3 regions of the Ruegeria sp. B1 genome follow, and region 1 is predicted to be linked to each of the others. Evidence: riboswitches for the same ligand, from Rfam matches in the RefSeq annotation. Region 1 holds a riboswitch; each other region holds the start of a gene.
The links. Region 1 has a riboswitch for cobalamin ahead of ACR3ES_RS11225 (DUF1636 domain-containing protein). Riboswitches for the same ligand answer to the same signal wherever they lie in the genome.
Positions count from the first base shown of each region.

Region 2: another riboswitch for cobalamin. It lies ahead of ACR3ES_RS20210 (TonB-dependent receptor domain-containing protein); the one in region 1 lies ahead of ACR3ES_RS11225 (DUF1636 domain-containing protein).
Region 3: another riboswitch for cobalamin. It lies ahead of nrdH (glutaredoxin-like protein NrdH); the one in region 1 lies ahead of ACR3ES_RS11225 (DUF1636 domain-containing protein).

Region 1 covers NZ_JBQFJA010000001.1:2,267,132-2,272,632, forward strand. Annotated here, with positions in the region: gene cobN (cobaltochelatase subunit CobN) at 1-2,215, opposite strand, end outside; gene cobW (cobalamin biosynthesis protein CobW) at 2,222-3,277, opposite strand; gene ACR3ES_RS11225 (DUF1636 domain-containing protein) at 3,279-3,653, opposite strand; cobalamin riboswitch at 3,746-3,952, opposite strand; gene ACR3ES_RS11230 (NAD(P)-dependent oxidoreductase) at 4,100-5,047, shown strand; gene ACR3ES_RS11235 (DUF4153 domain-containing protein) at 5,176-5,501, shown strand, end outside.
Region 2 covers NZ_JBQFJA010000001.1:4,070,225-4,075,725, forward strand. Annotated here, with positions in the region: gene ACR3ES_RS20200 (DUF2478 domain-containing protein) at 1-113, opposite strand, end outside; gene ACR3ES_RS20205 (NnrS family protein) at 125-1,342, opposite strand; cobalamin riboswitch at 1,603-1,808, shown strand; gene ACR3ES_RS20210 (TonB-dependent receptor domain-containing protein) at 1,958-3,826, shown strand; gene ACR3ES_RS20215 (ABC transporter substrate-binding protein) at 3,829-4,656, shown strand; gene ACR3ES_RS20220 (iron ABC transporter permease) at 4,653-5,501, shown strand, end outside.
Region 3 covers NZ_JBQFJA010000003.1:70,008-75,508, forward strand. Annotated here, with positions in the region: gene nrdE (class 1b ribonucleoside-diphosphate reductase subunit alpha) at 1-772, opposite strand, end outside; gene nrdI (class Ib ribonucleoside-diphosphate reductase assembly flavoprotein NrdI) at 754-1,167, opposite strand; gene nrdH (glutaredoxin-like protein NrdH) at 1,183-1,404, opposite strand; cobalamin riboswitch at 1,487-1,678, opposite strand; gene ACR3ES_RS25310 (hypothetical protein) at 2,148-2,480, shown strand; gene ACR3ES_RS25315 (IS30 family transposase) at 2,508-3,518, shown strand; gene ACR3ES_RS25320 (hypothetical protein) at 4,509-4,709, shown strand; gene ACR3ES_RS25325 (hypothetical protein) at 5,038-5,253, opposite strand; gene ACR3ES_RS25330 (hypothetical protein) at 5,257-5,501, opposite strand, start outside.

The sequences.
Region 1 (5,501 bases):
ATCTCGGGTCGGTGGTATAGAGATTGCGCCCGGTTGGCAAAACGTCTGACCGGCCCCGGTACGGCGAACCCGAAGGACCGGCCTCAATTCGCTTTCCGGCCAGGGCATCCAGCAGCGCCTGTTTTTCGCTCTGAGCGGACGGCGCTGTATCAAAATTGGCTGGCACTTCTGGCAAGCGGCCAAATACATGAAGCCCGTCGCCAAACTGACTTTCCTTGATGTCACAGACGAACCGGTCAATCCGTGTGATGGCCTCGGCTGTGCAGGTCGCCTGATCAAGACCCAAGTCGCTTTCCAGCCCGATGATCTGTGCCTCATCTCGGATATCGGCCTGCAGACGGTCGCGGCGCTTTGGGTCCAGGCCATCAGCATTCGAAAACTCATCCAAAAGAGCTTCCAGCCGAACCATCCGATCCGGGGTGCCGCTTTCTTTCATTGGGGGCGGGACATGGCCGAGGGTCACGGCACCGATCCGGCGTTTGGCCTGTGCGGCCTCGCCGGGGTCGTTGACGATGAAAGGATAGATCACCGGCAGATCACCGACCAGCACTTCGGGCCAGCATTCCCGTGACAAAGCAACAGATTTCCCAGGCAACCACTCCAGCGTGCCATGGGCACCGATATGGATCAGCGCATCCGCACGCAAGCCCTTGCGCAGCCATAGGTAGAACGCGACATAGCTATGCCGTGGGGTGCGCGACAGATCGTGATACTCATCGTCTCGCAGGTCGGGCGTGCCCCGTTCGGGTTGCAGCGCGACCAGTGCCTTGCCGCGTCTGAGCGCCGCGAAATGAAACGCGCCGTCGACGAAGGCAGAGTCATCCTCAGGCTGGCCCCAGACGGCCTGCAAATCCGCGCGCAGCTGCTGTGGGAGATCGGAGAGCGCTGCCAGGTAGTCTTGCAGTGGCCACGATATCCGGGCGTCCAGCAAGGTCTCGGAAACCGGCTGTGCCGGGGCGGTGTCATACCCATCCATTTGCAGATCTGACAGCATCGCTTCGACCGACGCCAAGGCATCGAGACCCACCGCATGCGCCATCTGCCAGTCTTTGCCCGGGTAAGTGGACAGTACAATGGCCGGAACCTGTTTAGCCTTTGGTTTTTCCTGCAGCTTTAGCCAGCCGGAAACGCGGTCAACAATGGCCTCGATCCGCTCCAGTTCTGCGCGGTGGGCAAAACGGGAATATTCAAGATGCGGGTCCCGCTTGCCGGGTTCCTTGAAAGAGGCGATGCCGGCCGAAATGCGTCCGTCAACCTCGGGCAGAACCACATGCATTGCGAGATCGGCGGGGGAAAGACCCCTCTCAGCCTCGGCCCAGGCCTTGCGACGCGAGGTCGAGAGCGCGACCTGAAACACCGGGACGTTGGCCGCGTCCAGGGGGGACGTGCCCATCGCGCCTTTTCCCGAAAAGGACGTCGCATTCACAATTGCTGCCGGGTTCAGGGCCACAACCTGCTCGCGCAGCCAGTCTGCCGCTGTTGGGGCTTTCAGAGACGGTGCAAACAAACCAACCGCATCCAAGCCGCGCGCGCGCAGGCTTCGGATCAGTGTGGCAATGGGTGCAGTATCAGCAGAAGTCAGGTAAGCCCGGTAGAAGGTCACAAGAATGCGTTTCGCGTCTCCTGCAAACGCCGCTTCCGCAGAAACAACGCCGCGATCCGGGCACCACGCACCGCATTCAGGGATAGATTTTGCGCCCATGACCGGTCCGGCATAGAGCCCGGTCGCCAAGGCCATCTGTGCCAAAGCGGCCTGTGCAGCGACCTCTCCGCCGCTATCGCAAAGATGGGCTAACCGCCGCAAGGTGGATACGGGTAGCGTCGAGTAGTCATCCAGCCGCGTATCCTCGCGCCCGTCCGCAGGCAGCACGGCCAGCGCGATCCCGTTGGCCTGCGCGAGCGTCAGAACCTGCTGCAACCCGTACGACCAGTAGGGTACGCCGCCGATCAGGCGGATCAGGATACCTTTTGCGCCCTCAAGCGTCTGCTCGACATAGGTGTCCACCGAAAGGGGATGTTTCAGCGCTGTCAGGTTCGCAAGCCGAAGGGTCGGCAGACGCCCTTCGGGTCCGCCTCCGCGATGCCAGCCCGCCGCGAAAGCCCCAAGGTCGCTGTCAGAGAAAGACAAGACCACCAGATCCGCCGGGTTCTGGCCCAGATCGGTTGGGGTTTCTGTCTCTTCTAACCCGTGGCTTTCGCGAAAGACGACGTGCATGCGGTGTTACTCGGCAGCCTCGGCGACGCCTTCGAGGATGCTGCGGATTGCCGCTGCATCGATGTCGTCATGTTCGGCGATGACCACCAATCGCGACCGGCGCTCTTCGTCCGGCTTCCACGGGCGGTCATACTGATGTCGCACGCGGGCTCCGACAGCCTGAACCAGCAGGCGCATGGGTTTGCCCGCCACCGCCGCATAGCCTTTGACGCGCAGGATGTTCAACTCCCTGGCCAGACGCTCGATATTGGCAACCAGAGCAACCGGATCGGTCTGTTCAGGCAATTCGACCACGATGCTCTCGAAGTCGTCATGTTCGTGGTCGTCGTGACCGTCATGATGCGACGGACGTGCGTCGATGTCATCTTCGGCCGCGGCCTCTAGGCCCAGCACAACACGCACGTCCACCGCGCCCTCGGCCACCTCGACAACGGGTAGGGGCCGTGGTGCCTCAGCCGCGATAACCTCTTTGGCCTTGGCAACGCCCTCGGGACCGGCCAGATCAGGTTTGGTTAGCAGGATGATATCGGCACAGGAAATCTGATCCTCGAACACCTCTGACAGAGGCGTTTCATGGTCGATTGACTCATCCGCCAAACGCTGGGCATCGACTGCTTCGACATTGGGGGCAAATCGACCGGCCGCCACCGCCTCGGCATCAGCCAGAGCGATCACGCCATCTACAGTGATCTTCGAGCGGATATCGGGCCAGTCAAACGCTTTGAGCAGCGGTTTCGGCAGCGCCAGCCCCGAGGTTTCGATCAGGATGTGATCCGGGCGCGGCTCCAGCGCCATCAGCACCTCGATGGTCGGGATGAAATCATCAGCGACCGTGCAGCAGATGCAGCCATTGGCCAACTCCATGATATTCTCAGCGGGACAATCCGGGATCGCACAGGATTTGAGGATCTCACCATCGACGCCGACGTCTCCGAACTCGTTGACGACAACGGCCAGACGCTTGCCCTGAGGGTTTTGCATCAGATGCCGGATCAGGGTTGTTTTTCCCGCGCCCAGAAAGCCGGTGATCACGGTGACGGGAAGTTTTTCAAGGTTTGGCATATCAGGCTCCAATCGGGGGAATACGGGCCGCGCAGTTCTTGCGGAAATGTTCAGGGCGTTCACGCCATTTGACCAGGCCATCCTCGGCGGCGAGGTACTTGATAGCGCCTTCGACGATGATTGCGACATCGTCGGCCTCGTTCAGATTTTCATAGACAAAGGTCCAGCGGGTTGGCCCGCCGCGCAGAACAATCGAGCATCCCTGATCGCAGTTCGAAAGGCATTCGACGGGTTTCAGAGCGATCCCATCGGGCAGTTCAGCTTGGGCCAGGGCCTTGTGCAGTTTGGCGCCGGGGCGCTGCGCATCATCCTCAATGGGCAACCCGCGTCGGCAAGTGGTGCAAACCAGCAGTTCCACTGGTGCGGTTTCGGTCATGTCTCTCATCCCCCTTTTCGGTTCATGGGGGACGGGGTTTCATGCGGGCCACGCTGATCGCCATGGTCCCGACACCGGAACACCCCGTCCGGTCTGGTCTTCGGGCGTTGGCAGGTCTCCCGGCTTGCGGATGTCAGAGCGATGGCTCTGTCGGATGACCCGCCTTCCCGGCCTTTTGGCCAGTGGCATTGGGCACCCTCTCCGGTCACGGTCGCGGGGGCGGCTGCGTTTGGCGGATAAACCGTTGACGCATTCCCTTTTCATCTGCGGTTGCAGACACCAACGGATCGGACATGCGGCACCCGCGGGCAGCTTGTCAAGCGCGTTACGCACACAGAAGCGTTGAAGGGATGAAAAGCGACCTGCCAGCGTCGCTGGGCGGCATGACGGCGCGCACGCAACCGTGTTGCGGTCTGCGCGAAAATGTAAGCAGGGAGTAATGCTACATGAAAGTTGGTTTCATTGGTCTTGGAAACGTTGGCGGAAAGCTTTCGGGGTCGTTGCTGCGCAACGGGCTCGATCTGACGGTCCACGATCTGAACCCTGAATTGGTTGCAGAATTTGTGGCCAGGGGGGCGAAAGCCGCAGAAAGCCCGGCACAGATGATGCTGGATTGTGACGCAGTTATCACCTGCCTGCCATCTCCTGCGGCCTCGGACGCGGTGATGCAGGAAATGCTGCCCGAGGTTGGGCCCGGCAAGATCTGGATGGAAATGTCCACCACCGACGAGGCCGAGGTCAAACGCCTGGGCGCGCTGGTGATCGAACGGGGCGGGGCCGCTGTGGATTGCCCGGTTTCGGGCGGGTGTCACCGCGCGGCCACCGGCAATATCTCGATCTTTGCGGGCTGTGACCGCGAGACATTCGAACATATCCTGCCGTTTTTGACGACGATGGGGCGGCGGGTTCTGCACACGGGTGAGTTGGGCTCGGCGTCGGTTCTGAAAGTGCTGACCAACTATCTGGCAACAGCGAACCTGATCACCTGCGCCGAGGCGCTGGTCACCGCCAAAGCTGCAGGTATGGACCTGAACACCACGTACGAGGCGATCAAGATCTCGTCGGGGACGTCCTTTGTGCATGAAACCGAAAGCCAGGTCATCCTGAACGGCTCGCGCGATATTTCATTCACTATGGATCTGGTGAAAAAGGACATTGGCCTGTTTCAGGAGGTTGCGGACCGTGCCGGCGTGCCGCTGGAGATTAACCCGATGATGATCAAGATCTTCGAGGACGGCATTGCCCGCTACGGGGATCGGGAACTGTCCCCGAATATTATCAGAAGGCTCGAAGACGCCACCGGGCTCGACATCACGGCGCCGGGGTTCCCAATGGAAATGGAAGATGATGAACCGGAGGAACCGGGATACGAGGTGATTCCGCAAGGTCGCTAGGTCGCGCAAAAAGCCGGTTGCACGAAACCTGCACAAAACAATCCTGACGCCTGCACGACCTGCGGGCGTCATATGCAAACGCGCCGCGCATACTCCGCTTTGACGCAAAACATTGCTCGGAGGGACAGATGAGCGGAAAACTGATACTGAATGGCTTGCCGGACAGCATCCGGCAGGACGGGTGGTGGTTGGATTGCAGTGATGCGAACACCACCAGCGATATAGGGGCGCAAAGGCCGTCAGAGTCCAGGGAATCCGTCAGATATCATCCTGCGGTGGTTCCCCTCCTTCTGTTTTTGATTTGGCTGGCTGATTTCCTGTTTTGGGATCACGGTTTGGGTGTGTCCATCGCGCTGTTTGCCATTTCGCTTTCCGCTTGCGTGCTGGCTACAAAACCCGCAGGGGCAACACGACGCGAATGGGCGATTGTTCTCGGCGGTCAGGTCATCTGCAA
Region 2 (5,501 bases), 1.8 Mb from region 1:
CTTTCATACTCCAGATGTTTGACGATACCAGCCAATGTCACGCCGCGTGCCTTCAGCAGCGATGCAGCTTCTGCCAGCAAGCGGTCGGTTTCGCCCCGTTCGGGCGAGGTCACACATGCAATCCTCAAGAACGGTCCTTTCCATCGGTATAGGCCTCATCAATGGGCAAGAGCTTACCGCTTAGCACGGGCTGAACCACCGGACCAATCAGCGCAGGCAGGTAACCGGCCAGAAGCACCAGCCAGGCCAGGCACCACAATACGGCTGAAAATCCCGTGAATTCATAAGTCTGGTTGGGGAAAAGAGGCACCGCCAACCGAAATGCCGTCGTAATCCAAAGGGTCACAAACCCAAAGACAAAACATCTGCTGGCTTTGAGATGCCCGTTTACTCTCCTGGCGGCGGCCCGGCCTGCGACCGCCATGATCCGACCCCCCATTGCCCCCATCGTCACGGCATGAAGCGCATCTGTTTTTGGGTAGCCAAACAGCTCCAACGACGTCGCCCCGATCAGTATGAACCCAAAGGGAAGCCAGGCGAAACCGACATGCATCGCCAGCAACAGCGGTTCGGACAGAACTCGTCTGGTTTGCCACATGCGCATGTCCCAAAAAACGAGCAAACCGGCAGCAATCAAAAGGAAATATGCCACCTCAACATGTTGTGCGACCAGTGCGACCAAAGCAGCCAGCGTGACCAGCGTACTCAAGCGTTTCGAAGGTCTTAAAGATGGGGTTGCATTCAGACCATATCGCCGGAGCCAGTTGTCGGTGAAGGCGGGAATGATCTTTGCCCCCACCACCTGCATCAGCAGCCCTGCGCCGATCACAACCAATTGTGCGATCGCAGCGCTTTGCCAGGCGCCGCTCGTCAGCGCTGCGGTGGTGAATGCCGCATCAGAAGCACCCAAGGCAAGAACTGCCAGCCCGAATCCCGCTTTGTTGTAGTTTCCGGCAGCAAGCGTGTACCCGAGTACAATCGCTCCCAAAAGAAGAAAGTAACTGGCGTTGATCGCCAGCAAAACCCAGAGCGGCAGAAATCCCGCACAAGCAATGGCAAACCGGGCGAAAACCCATGTGACAAGCAAAGCCGCCAAAGGCAGTCCGACCACAGGGGGCCGCTTGGTCCAGCTCGGTAACGCCGTCAGCAAGTACCCTCCCACAGCAGCCGCCAAAAAACCGAAGAACAATTCGTGTACATGCCACAGATGCGCGGGCTCGAAGAATGGAGGAGGCAACCCCAGCCACACACCAAGTGGCCACCAGGAAATGGTGAACAGAGCGCACAAAAAGGCGGCGGGAAACAAGCTCCGATAGGGCGCGGACAAGATACTTATGTTCAATGCACAACCAATCCCCTCGGGACTATCCGAGACATCTCGCCTTCCATTTCATCAATCCGGAATGTGATCAAATGAACCCCGGAATGGCGTTTGCGATAAATCGACGCGGATCGCGCGGTCACCTGGCGGTGGGCATCGGATTTGCCGCTTTGTGGCGTAGGCGCTCACCGCTTTGCCAGCCCCAAAGTCCTCATAGATAACACGCGACTTTTTCAGAGTTTTTTGACAACTTAACAATTGACAAATCACATACCTCTCAGCGAAGTTTTGCGCGTTCTGGTCCGGGTGGAAGTCCATCCGGATAATAGGGAACGGGGTGCGGCGCTTGCGCCAAATCCTCGACTGCCCCCGCAACTGTAGGCGGAGAGCTTTGTCGGTATATGCCACTGACCCCAACAGGGGATGGGAAGGCCCGGCTCAGCACTGACCCGCAAGTCAGGAGACCTGCCAGAACGATCACCCTGTCCGGACGCGGGGCGCGTCTGGGGCAACGGTCTATCCGTAGCGGTGACATTTTCGCCGTCTGCGGAGGCTAATTCCTCCAATGACCAATCTGTCCAGGCATCCTTGCGGGTGTCTTTTCCCTTCCTTTCCGAAGGGGCCATGAGGAATAAAATGAAGAAGACTGCCGTGCTGAAAGCATCGATCTCAGCAGCGCTCGTGCTTTCCACAACCGCCTATGCTCAGGAAGCAACCGACATTGGAACTGTCGTGATTTCTGGCGGGTTCACTCCAATCGAAGAACAGAAATACGGTCGCGCCGCCAGCATTGTCACCGCAGAAGAAATCGAGCAGCGCGGTATCACGACCGTCCAGGATGCCCTGCGGGCCGTGCCAGGCGTGTCGGTCAACGGCTCGGGCGACACATTCACCCAGGTCCGCATCCGCGGCGGCGAAGCGAACCATACACTGATCCTGATTAACGGCGTTCCCGCTGCTGGTGGTGACGGAGAATACATCCTGTCGGGCATTCAGACCGCCAACATCGAACGCATCGAAGTGCTGAGAGGTCCGCAGTCGGTCTTTTACGGCTCGAATGCTTCCGCAGGTGTGGTCAACATCATCACCAAAACAGGTGGGCAAGGCCGCGAATACGGCGGCACCATCGAGTTTGGGGACGGCTACAACGCGTCTGCCCGGTATTCATACCGCAACGATCTGGGCGGTGTGGCGATCGGCATCGCGCGGCTGGACGATCATGGATATGATTACTCTGGCAGCAACGGTGAAAAGGACGGAGTTGAGCGAACAACGATCGACCTGACCGGGGACTATATCGTAGCTGAAGGCCTGAGATTGGGCTTGGTATTCCGCAACTCGCTGGAAACTTATGACTTTGACCGCACCAATTTTCTTGCAAAAACCCCCAAAGCGTACGTTGTGGACGACCCCGACCAAAGCTCTGAGCGAAAAGAGCGGCTGGGACAGATATATGCCGAATACACAGCGATGGGCGGCCAGATGGTTCACCGGTTCAGCTTTGACCGGACCGACAACGAACAGACTACCAACAATGGTACACCAACAGAAACGGATCGCGACTCGGCGCGGTACCTGCTGAGCCTTGGGCTGGACGGGCGGGCGACCGATGACAGTAACCATCTGCTGAACGGGATTTTGGAATGGGAAGAGGACAGCAGCTCTTCCAACCCGGACTTTGAACGGGAAACGCGGTCTTACGCGCTTGAATACCGTGGGTCGCTTGAGAGCGGCCTGAACGTACAGGCAGGCGTTCGCTACGACGATAACAAAACCTTCGAGAACGACTTCACCTGGACCCTGGCGGCCTCTTACATGCTGCCCAGCGGTGCCCGCCTGCATGGCTCTGCCGGAACCGGGATTGTGAACCCGTCGTATTTCGAGCTGTTTGCAGACTCGTTTGGGTTCGTCGGCAATCCAAACCTGAAGCCTGAGAAAAACAAATCTTTCGATCTGGGGGCCGAAGTACCGTTTTGGGCCGGTCGTGGTCTTGTCGATGTCACCCTGTTCCACGACGATGTAACCGATGAGATCACCTCGGTCTTCGATCCGGGTCTGGGCAGTTCGACGTATGTGAACCAGCCTGGCGACAGTACCCGTCGCGGGGTCGAGGTCTCGGGAACATTGCAGGCGACCGACGCGCTCGACCTTCGCTTGAGCTACACATACATAGATGCCAAAAATCCGGACGGCACGGTCGAAATCCGGCGCCCGGGCCATGAGTTCCTGTTGACGGCAACGCAGGAATTCCTGCAAGGTCGCGGCTCGGTCACAGCAGATTTTCGCTATGTTCTGGACAATTATGACACCCAGTTCTTTGATGGTGACGGTACCCAGAAGCTGCCCAGCTATCTGACCGTTGACGTGGCGGCGCAATACGCGCTGACCGACACCGTCAAACTGACGGGCCGGATCGTGAACCTCCTCGACAAGGAGTATGCCGATGTATGGGGTTATGCCAAGCGAGGCCGCACCGCTTATGTCGGTCTGAGCGCGGCGTTCTGACCATGAAGCTGTGGCTGATCATCCTGTGTTTCCTGGCCGGCCTGACCAATATGGCCGGGGCGCAGCCGCAGCGCGTGGTGTCAATGAATGTGTGCACCGATCAGCTGGCCATGATGCTGGCTGCACCCGGACAATTGCTGTCGGTGTCCCATCTTGCACGGGATACCCGTGTCTCAGCCATGGCCGGGCAGGCCATGCGCCATGGGGTCAACCACGGCCTCGCCGAAGAAATCTATCTGCAACAACCGGATCTGGTCATTGCAGGCCGGTTTTCGACAGTAGCGACAGTCGACATGCTGCGGCGGTTGAACGTTCCCGTTGTTGTCTTTGACCCCGCCCGCTCGTTGGAGGATGTCCGCAAAAACATCCTGAGAATGGGAGAGGTTCTGGGGCGTCAGGAGGCGGCAGCAGACTTGCTTCGGGACTATGAGACCGGGCTTGCTGCCTTACAGTCTGCTGAGGCTGGCCCGCGCGCTGCGATTTATTCGGCGCGCGGCTGGACATCCGGTGAGAAGACGCTATCCGGCCAGATTCTAAAGGTCGCCGGTCTGCAAAACATCGCCACAGAGATGGGTATGGATACCGGGGGCATTCTGCCACTTGAACAATTGGTGCTGTCAGAACCGGAAATCGTGATTACCTCGCAACCGTATCCGGGCCACAGCCGGGCCGAGGAATATCTGCAGCACCCCGTTGTCGCGTATCTGCGCACCCGGTCCGGCCAGGCCTTGATGTCGGACCGGGATTGGGTCTGCGGCACCCCCTATGTTTTGCGCGCGGTCGAGGAACTAAACAAGGCGCGCAAGACCTGGCAAGAGAGCGGCGGATGACACGGTTGACCTTTATTCTGCTATGCTCTGTGGCGGGTTTGTTCCTCGTCTCGCTGGTCATTGGCCCAGCGGACGTGCCTGCCATTGATAGCCTGACCGCCCTGTTTTCAACCGACTACGGCCCGTTGAGTCTGGTGATGCGCGAAATTCGCCTGCCGCGTGCGATCCTGGCCGTGCTGATTGGTGCCAGCCTGGGACTGGCCGGTGCCGCGCTGCAGGGCTATTTGCGCAACGCGCTGGCCGAGCCCGGGCTGATCGGCGTATCGGGTTCGGCGGCATTGGGTGCAGTGCTCGCCATCTACACCGGGCTGGCGGCCAGCAGCACATTGGCCCTGCCGTTCGCAGCGCTGGCCGGGGCCGTGGCGGGGGTCACGCTGATCATGATCCTTGCCGGACCGCGCGGCGGCTCTCTGACCCTGATCCTTGCCGGGATCGCCATCTCTGCACTGGCCGGGGCGCTGACCTCGCTGGTGCTGAACCTATCCCCCAACCCGTTTGCCGCCAATGAGATCGTGTTCTGGATGATGGGGTCGCTGGCGGATCGCTCGATGGTACATGTCTGGCTGGTTCTGCCCTTCTTCCTTGTCGGTACCGCCCTGATCGCACTGACTGCCCGGGGTCTGGATGCCCTGACGCTGGGCGAAGATGCTGCCGAGACCCTGGGGATCGATCTGTCCCGGCTGCGCATGCTGCTGGTCCTTGGAACAGCGGCCATCGTCGGCGGGGGAACTGCCGTTGCCGGTGCAATCGGGTTCGTCGGCCTTGTGGTTCCGCATATCCTGCGACCAATGGTCGGGGCCAGCCCTGCCCGGCTGTTATGGGCCTCGGCCCTCGGTGGGGCTGTC
Region 3 (5,501 bases), on a different contig from region 1:
GGTGCGCGTTCAGATAGACCGCACCCGCGCCTTGCCGCGCACCCAGCTGGTTGGCGTAGGAGAAGCTGTCTTCCAGCAGTTTCATTACCGGGATCACGCCGGAGGACTGGTTCTCAATTCCTTTGATCGGTGCGCCGTGCTCGCGGATGTTGGTCAGCAGCAGCGCCACACCTCCGCCGCGCTTGGACAGTTGCAGGGCCGAGTTGATGCCGCGCCCGATGCTCTCCATGTTGTCTTCCAACCGCAGTAGGAAGCACGAGATCAACTCACCGCGTGAAGCTTTGCCCGCGTTTAGGAAGGTGGGCGTCGCGGGCTGGAAACGACCGTCGAGGATTTCCTCCATGAAGGACAGGGCCAACGCCTCATCGCCGCGTGCCAGCGCCAGTGCGGTCATGACCACGCGGTCCTCATAGCGTTCCAGGAACCGCTGCCCGTCACGGGTTTTCAGCGTATATGAGGTGTAATATTTGAACGCGCCCAGAAAGGTCGGGAACCGGAACTTCTTGGCATAGGCCGCATCCCAGATCTTGCGCATGAAGTTCTTTGAATACTGGTCCAGCACGGCCTCTTCGTAATAGCCTTCGGACACCAGATACCCCAGCTTTTCATCCAGCGAATGGAAGAAAACCGTGTTCTGGTTCACATGCTGCAGGAAATACTGCCGCGCGGCCATGCGGTCAGCGTCAAAGCGGATCTTCCCCTCACCATCGTAGAGGTTCAGCATCGCGTTCAACGCGTGATAGTCCTGCTCGTTTACGCTGCTGTCGAGCATAGATGTCTCCCTAATTTCTCAAGCCCGTCGCGGACGCGGGCGATGTCTGTGTCAGTGCCCGCCAGTTCGAAGGAATAGAGCAGGGGCATGTTGCATTTCTGGGCGATGATGCGACCGGCCAAAGCATAGGTCGCACCGAAATTGCGATTGCCTGCGCCGATCACCCCAACGATCCCGGCGCGCCTGATCGGGTCGTTCAGAAACCGGATCACCTGTTTCGGAACCGCCCCGCGTCCTTCGCCATCAGCGTAGGTCGGGCAGATCAGAACATAGGGACCTTTAGGGTCTGGCAGCGGGTCCATCCCGGTCGGAATTCGGAAAGACGTCAGGCCCAGCCGCGAGATAAAGCGGTGGGTGTTTCCGGATTTCGATGAGAAATAGACCAGCGCCGGGATCGGCGCTGCCATGGATCAGGCCAGCTGGGCGATCATGTCCGGGCGGAAGCCCGACCAGTGATCACTACCCGCGACAACGACAGGGGCCTGACGATAGCCCAGCTCGGTCACATGGGTCATGGCGCTGTCGTCCTGGGTCAGGTCGATGACGTCATAGGTTATGCCTTTTGCATCCAGCGCGCGCGTCGTGGCGGTGCATTGTACGCAAGCGGGTTTGGAATATACGGTAATGCTCATTTGTCCTCTGTCCTTTAATCAAAGCCGAGGACGCTATGGGCAAAACAAGCCCGTCACACGCCCCCGAACCCTCCGTTCGTGGTTTTTGTTCGAGCTTGCGGCAGGTCTCCTGGCTCGCGGATCTTCGTTCGGACTGGCCTTCCCAAAAGCACGCTTTCAGTGGCGTATTCAGCCGATCTATCCGCTTACAGTTGCGGGGGCAGCGCCGGAATTTCACCGGTTTCCCTCTTAGCTTTCAATAAGAATCGAAAGAACCGAAGCAACACTATATTGGGTTCTGGTTGAGTATTTTGTCAACATGTAGAGCCGACCCGGCATTAAAATCTTTTGTTTGCTCCCAACTCAAGAAATGAAGGAAGCACTCTCGATTGCGTCCGCTTTGGGCTCCAACCAGACCTTCGATGACACCGACGCAAATGGCCGCTTTGGGCCGGGACCATTATGCTGCGTTTGCAATCACATGAGGCTGGGGCAACGGCGGCTTTGGGCTCTATTCGACCAATTCGGTTTGTCGCAGATAACGTCCGGTCCGAGCCCTTACCAGACCTTCACCGTCGCCTAGAGTTTTGCTCGTGCAGCAAGTGTCAAACGGCGCAAACCGGATTTTCAGAGTGACATAGTGAATGGCACGGGAGCGGACTTTGCCGCCATTCGTAATTTTGCCGCGCGGCTGGGGTGAACATCCGGTGCGGTTGGGTATAACTGACTGCAACATTTCTCAGACAAGTTAGGTAGATAGAAATATGAGCTTCGAGCAGGATGTTGAGGAAGCTGCACTCAGAGCGGCAAATGCATGTGATGCTGTCGTGAAAAAGTATGCAAAAGGTGATGCCGTAGATGAGCCAAACATCACTGGCGCTTTGCTTGGACAGTTAGACGCAAGACTAGATGGAACGATTGGCGAAATTGAATGGAGAAGCCGGTTTGTTCGGGGTGGCCCAGGAAAAGCCGCTGAGGAAAGCTGGGTAGGTGCCGACATTTTGCTGAATGTCCGTTTAAATGCGTACGGACGCTATTATGACAAAGGCGTTCTAATTCAGGGTGGATTCACAAACGAAGTGCAAATTCTGTACTAAAACAGAGAGTTGCATGGAGTATGAAGAATGGGAAGCCGCTACTGTCACCTGAAACTGGGCGAACGACGTAAGCTCGCAAAGTGGCTGGAAGCAAAAATGCCGGTCGCTGAGATAGCCGATCGGTTGGGTCGTAACCCCTCTACGATCTACCGAGACATCAAACGGAACCGATACACAGATACTGAGATCCCAGAACTCAACGGATATCACGCGGTTGTCGCTCAGGACAAATACGAGGCGCGCCGCGCGATCCATCGCAAGATGATCGTGCATCCAGACCTCAAGGAAGCCATCGAAGATCGACTCAAGGCTGGATGGTCGCCCGAACAGATCGCAGGCCGGATGCGGCTTGAACGCCATCCGATCCGTGTGAGTCACGAGACGATCTATCGGTTCGCCTATTCCAAGGATGGCCGCGAGGAACAGTTTTACCGCCATCTCCCTGAGCATCGCAAACGCCGCCGGCCACGTGGCTATCGCAGGTACAACCGGACCCACATCTTTGACACGCAGAGCCTGTCTCACAGGCCCGAGCGCATCGCGGACCGCACTGAGTTCGGCCACTGGGAATGTGATCTGATGATGTTTCGCAAGGAGTATGGGAAAGTCAATGTGACGTCTCTGGTCGAACGCGTCAGTCGCTATGCTGTCGTGATGCGCAATGAGGATCGCCAGTCCAAGCCGATCATGGAAGCGCTGATCCAGGGGCTGGCTCCCCTGCCCGCCGATGCACGTCAGTCGATCACCTTCGACCGTGGCACCGAGTTCTCGGCCTGGAGGCACCTCAGGGCCGGGATCGGCGCGGATGCCTGGTTCTGCGATCCACAAGCGCCGTATCAGAAAGGAACGGTCGAGAACACGAACAACAGGCTGCGGAAGTATCTGCCTCGCTCAACCGAACCGACGGCGCTGACAAATCGATATTTGAGGTCGATTTGTCAGCGCCTCAATTCGACCCCCCGCAAGTGCCTCGGCTACCAAACGCCTGCAGAAGTCTTCGAAGCCAAGCTGATGGAGATCCAGAACCGTTTGGAATAAAAGGACATATCAAGAACTGCACTTCAACATGAGTTCACATCAGTCGAAACGTCTAGAAGAAAACAAAACATTAAGTAAACCGGAAGCAGACAGGTTACACGAACAGTGTCGTGATATGATCAATCGCACGTTCGCAGCATATGTTTTTGTATACGCTACCACTGGGATCAGATGCGGTGGTGCCGCCTCCTTCTACGATTATTCAGACCAGAACATTCACGGATCGTGTCCGTGGTCATCATATCAATTCTTCACTGAACTGTTTCGATGCCCGATTGGCGATCCGCTTTTAAGAGAAGCCAACTTCGGGAAAATTCTTGCACGCGAAGAACCGCCTCGACACATACTAGTCGTCGAAGCGATTGGTCCTGAGCCGAGGCCCGAACCTACATCTGAGCCATCGCCGGGAATGGAGCCATAAACAGCTACTAGCCCTGATTGCGCTACGCTTCGTCGTAGTAAGGCGCGCCTTCGCGAGACGACTGACTGGAACGGTTTGACCGTTCCAGTCGCGTCCTCGCCGGTATTTGGAACGCCCCGACGGGTGGATCTAGGATTATACGGAACACCATGCTGTCGCTGGGCCGATCCACGGTAGCCGACATTCGCTCATCCCGCAGCATCGGTGACTCAGGGCTCTCTCTCGTCGTTCTCTGCTGCTTGGCCCAACATGTCAAAAGGAGTCCTGAGCTGCCGTTGATCGCATTTCCGCCTTTCGTACATGCAGCGGGCCGCAAACGCGCGGTAACCGGTAATTCGCTGCCAGCGCAACGACACTAAGGAAGCGGACATTCTGCGATGTTCCTGGCGCGGCGGACCTTGGACGAAGTGATATCTTCTTCACCTCAGCAAGACCATTCTGAATTGAAAACGGCTTTGACCATCCAACGATCCAGGCATCTACTTGCAGTGGTAATCTCTCCTTCCAGTCACAAGCTGTAGGTGATAGTTCTTTAAAATCCACAAAACCTAGCGGGTGAAGTTGCGCCAGTGTCCAGTTTCAAGTCCTACCTCAAAACCATCTGGTCGTTCATCATCGTGCCTAGAAACAGCGCATCCAAGCCATCGCGCTATGTTGACCTGGCCCCGACAAGTGACGCGGATGAGGAGGGGATTTATGCGAGAGCCCTGGCCTTCGCCACGAATAACGCGAATGTCTTCAACATCGCGCTCACAGGCCCCTATGTGTAGCGGCTTGAGATCATAAACCCTTGGGCGCGAGATTATCGGGGTTTCTGGCTCAGATTATTTGAGACTGTAAATTGATTTGGGATCACATTAGTTGCGATTGGGCTCAGAATAAATGAGACGGGCTCACATTGTTGAGACTGGGATCGGTTAAGTGAGAACGTGCGCGCGCCGGAAGCTACCGTAGATCAGGCATGATGGCTTTCGCCTCAGCCCGGTTAACTCCGCCAGTAAGCGGCAACCGCGTCGCTGCACTTTCGCCATCGTGGTTCTGCGCCTGGTGATACCCGATTAGAACCGTCTCTACTGGCACCCAAGGGAACTGTGAGTTTCAGTTCAGGGTGTTCTTGAACGGTATCGGATGCGCAATGAAAGGGGCTGGATCGCCATTTTCATCGACCACCTCGATACCGTAGAGTGTGAGCGGCCGTTGCTCTGGATAATGCGTAGGCCGCTTTGTCCATTGAAAGCCATCTCCCTTGGGGAAACGGGTCACTTCAAAGGCGTCAATTAACTCGCCAGATTTGGTGCCGTCGCCTCCGTGCATGGATCAACTCACCAGTCGTTTTCCGGCTTTGGCAGCCTTGCGCTGCTTGGCTTCCATTGCCTTGCGCTGTTTGCGGTTGAGCGCACGGGTTGGCTGACGCATCCCGTCTGCCGCAGCCAAAGGCTTTTGGGAGCAGACCGGCGTGGCTTTGCGATGTTGCGGAGAAGCCTTCGAGCCATCTGGGGCAGGCAGTCTCGGGCCGATTTGCTCCCATTCGCCCGCGGCATAGATCTCTTCAAGCGTTACCT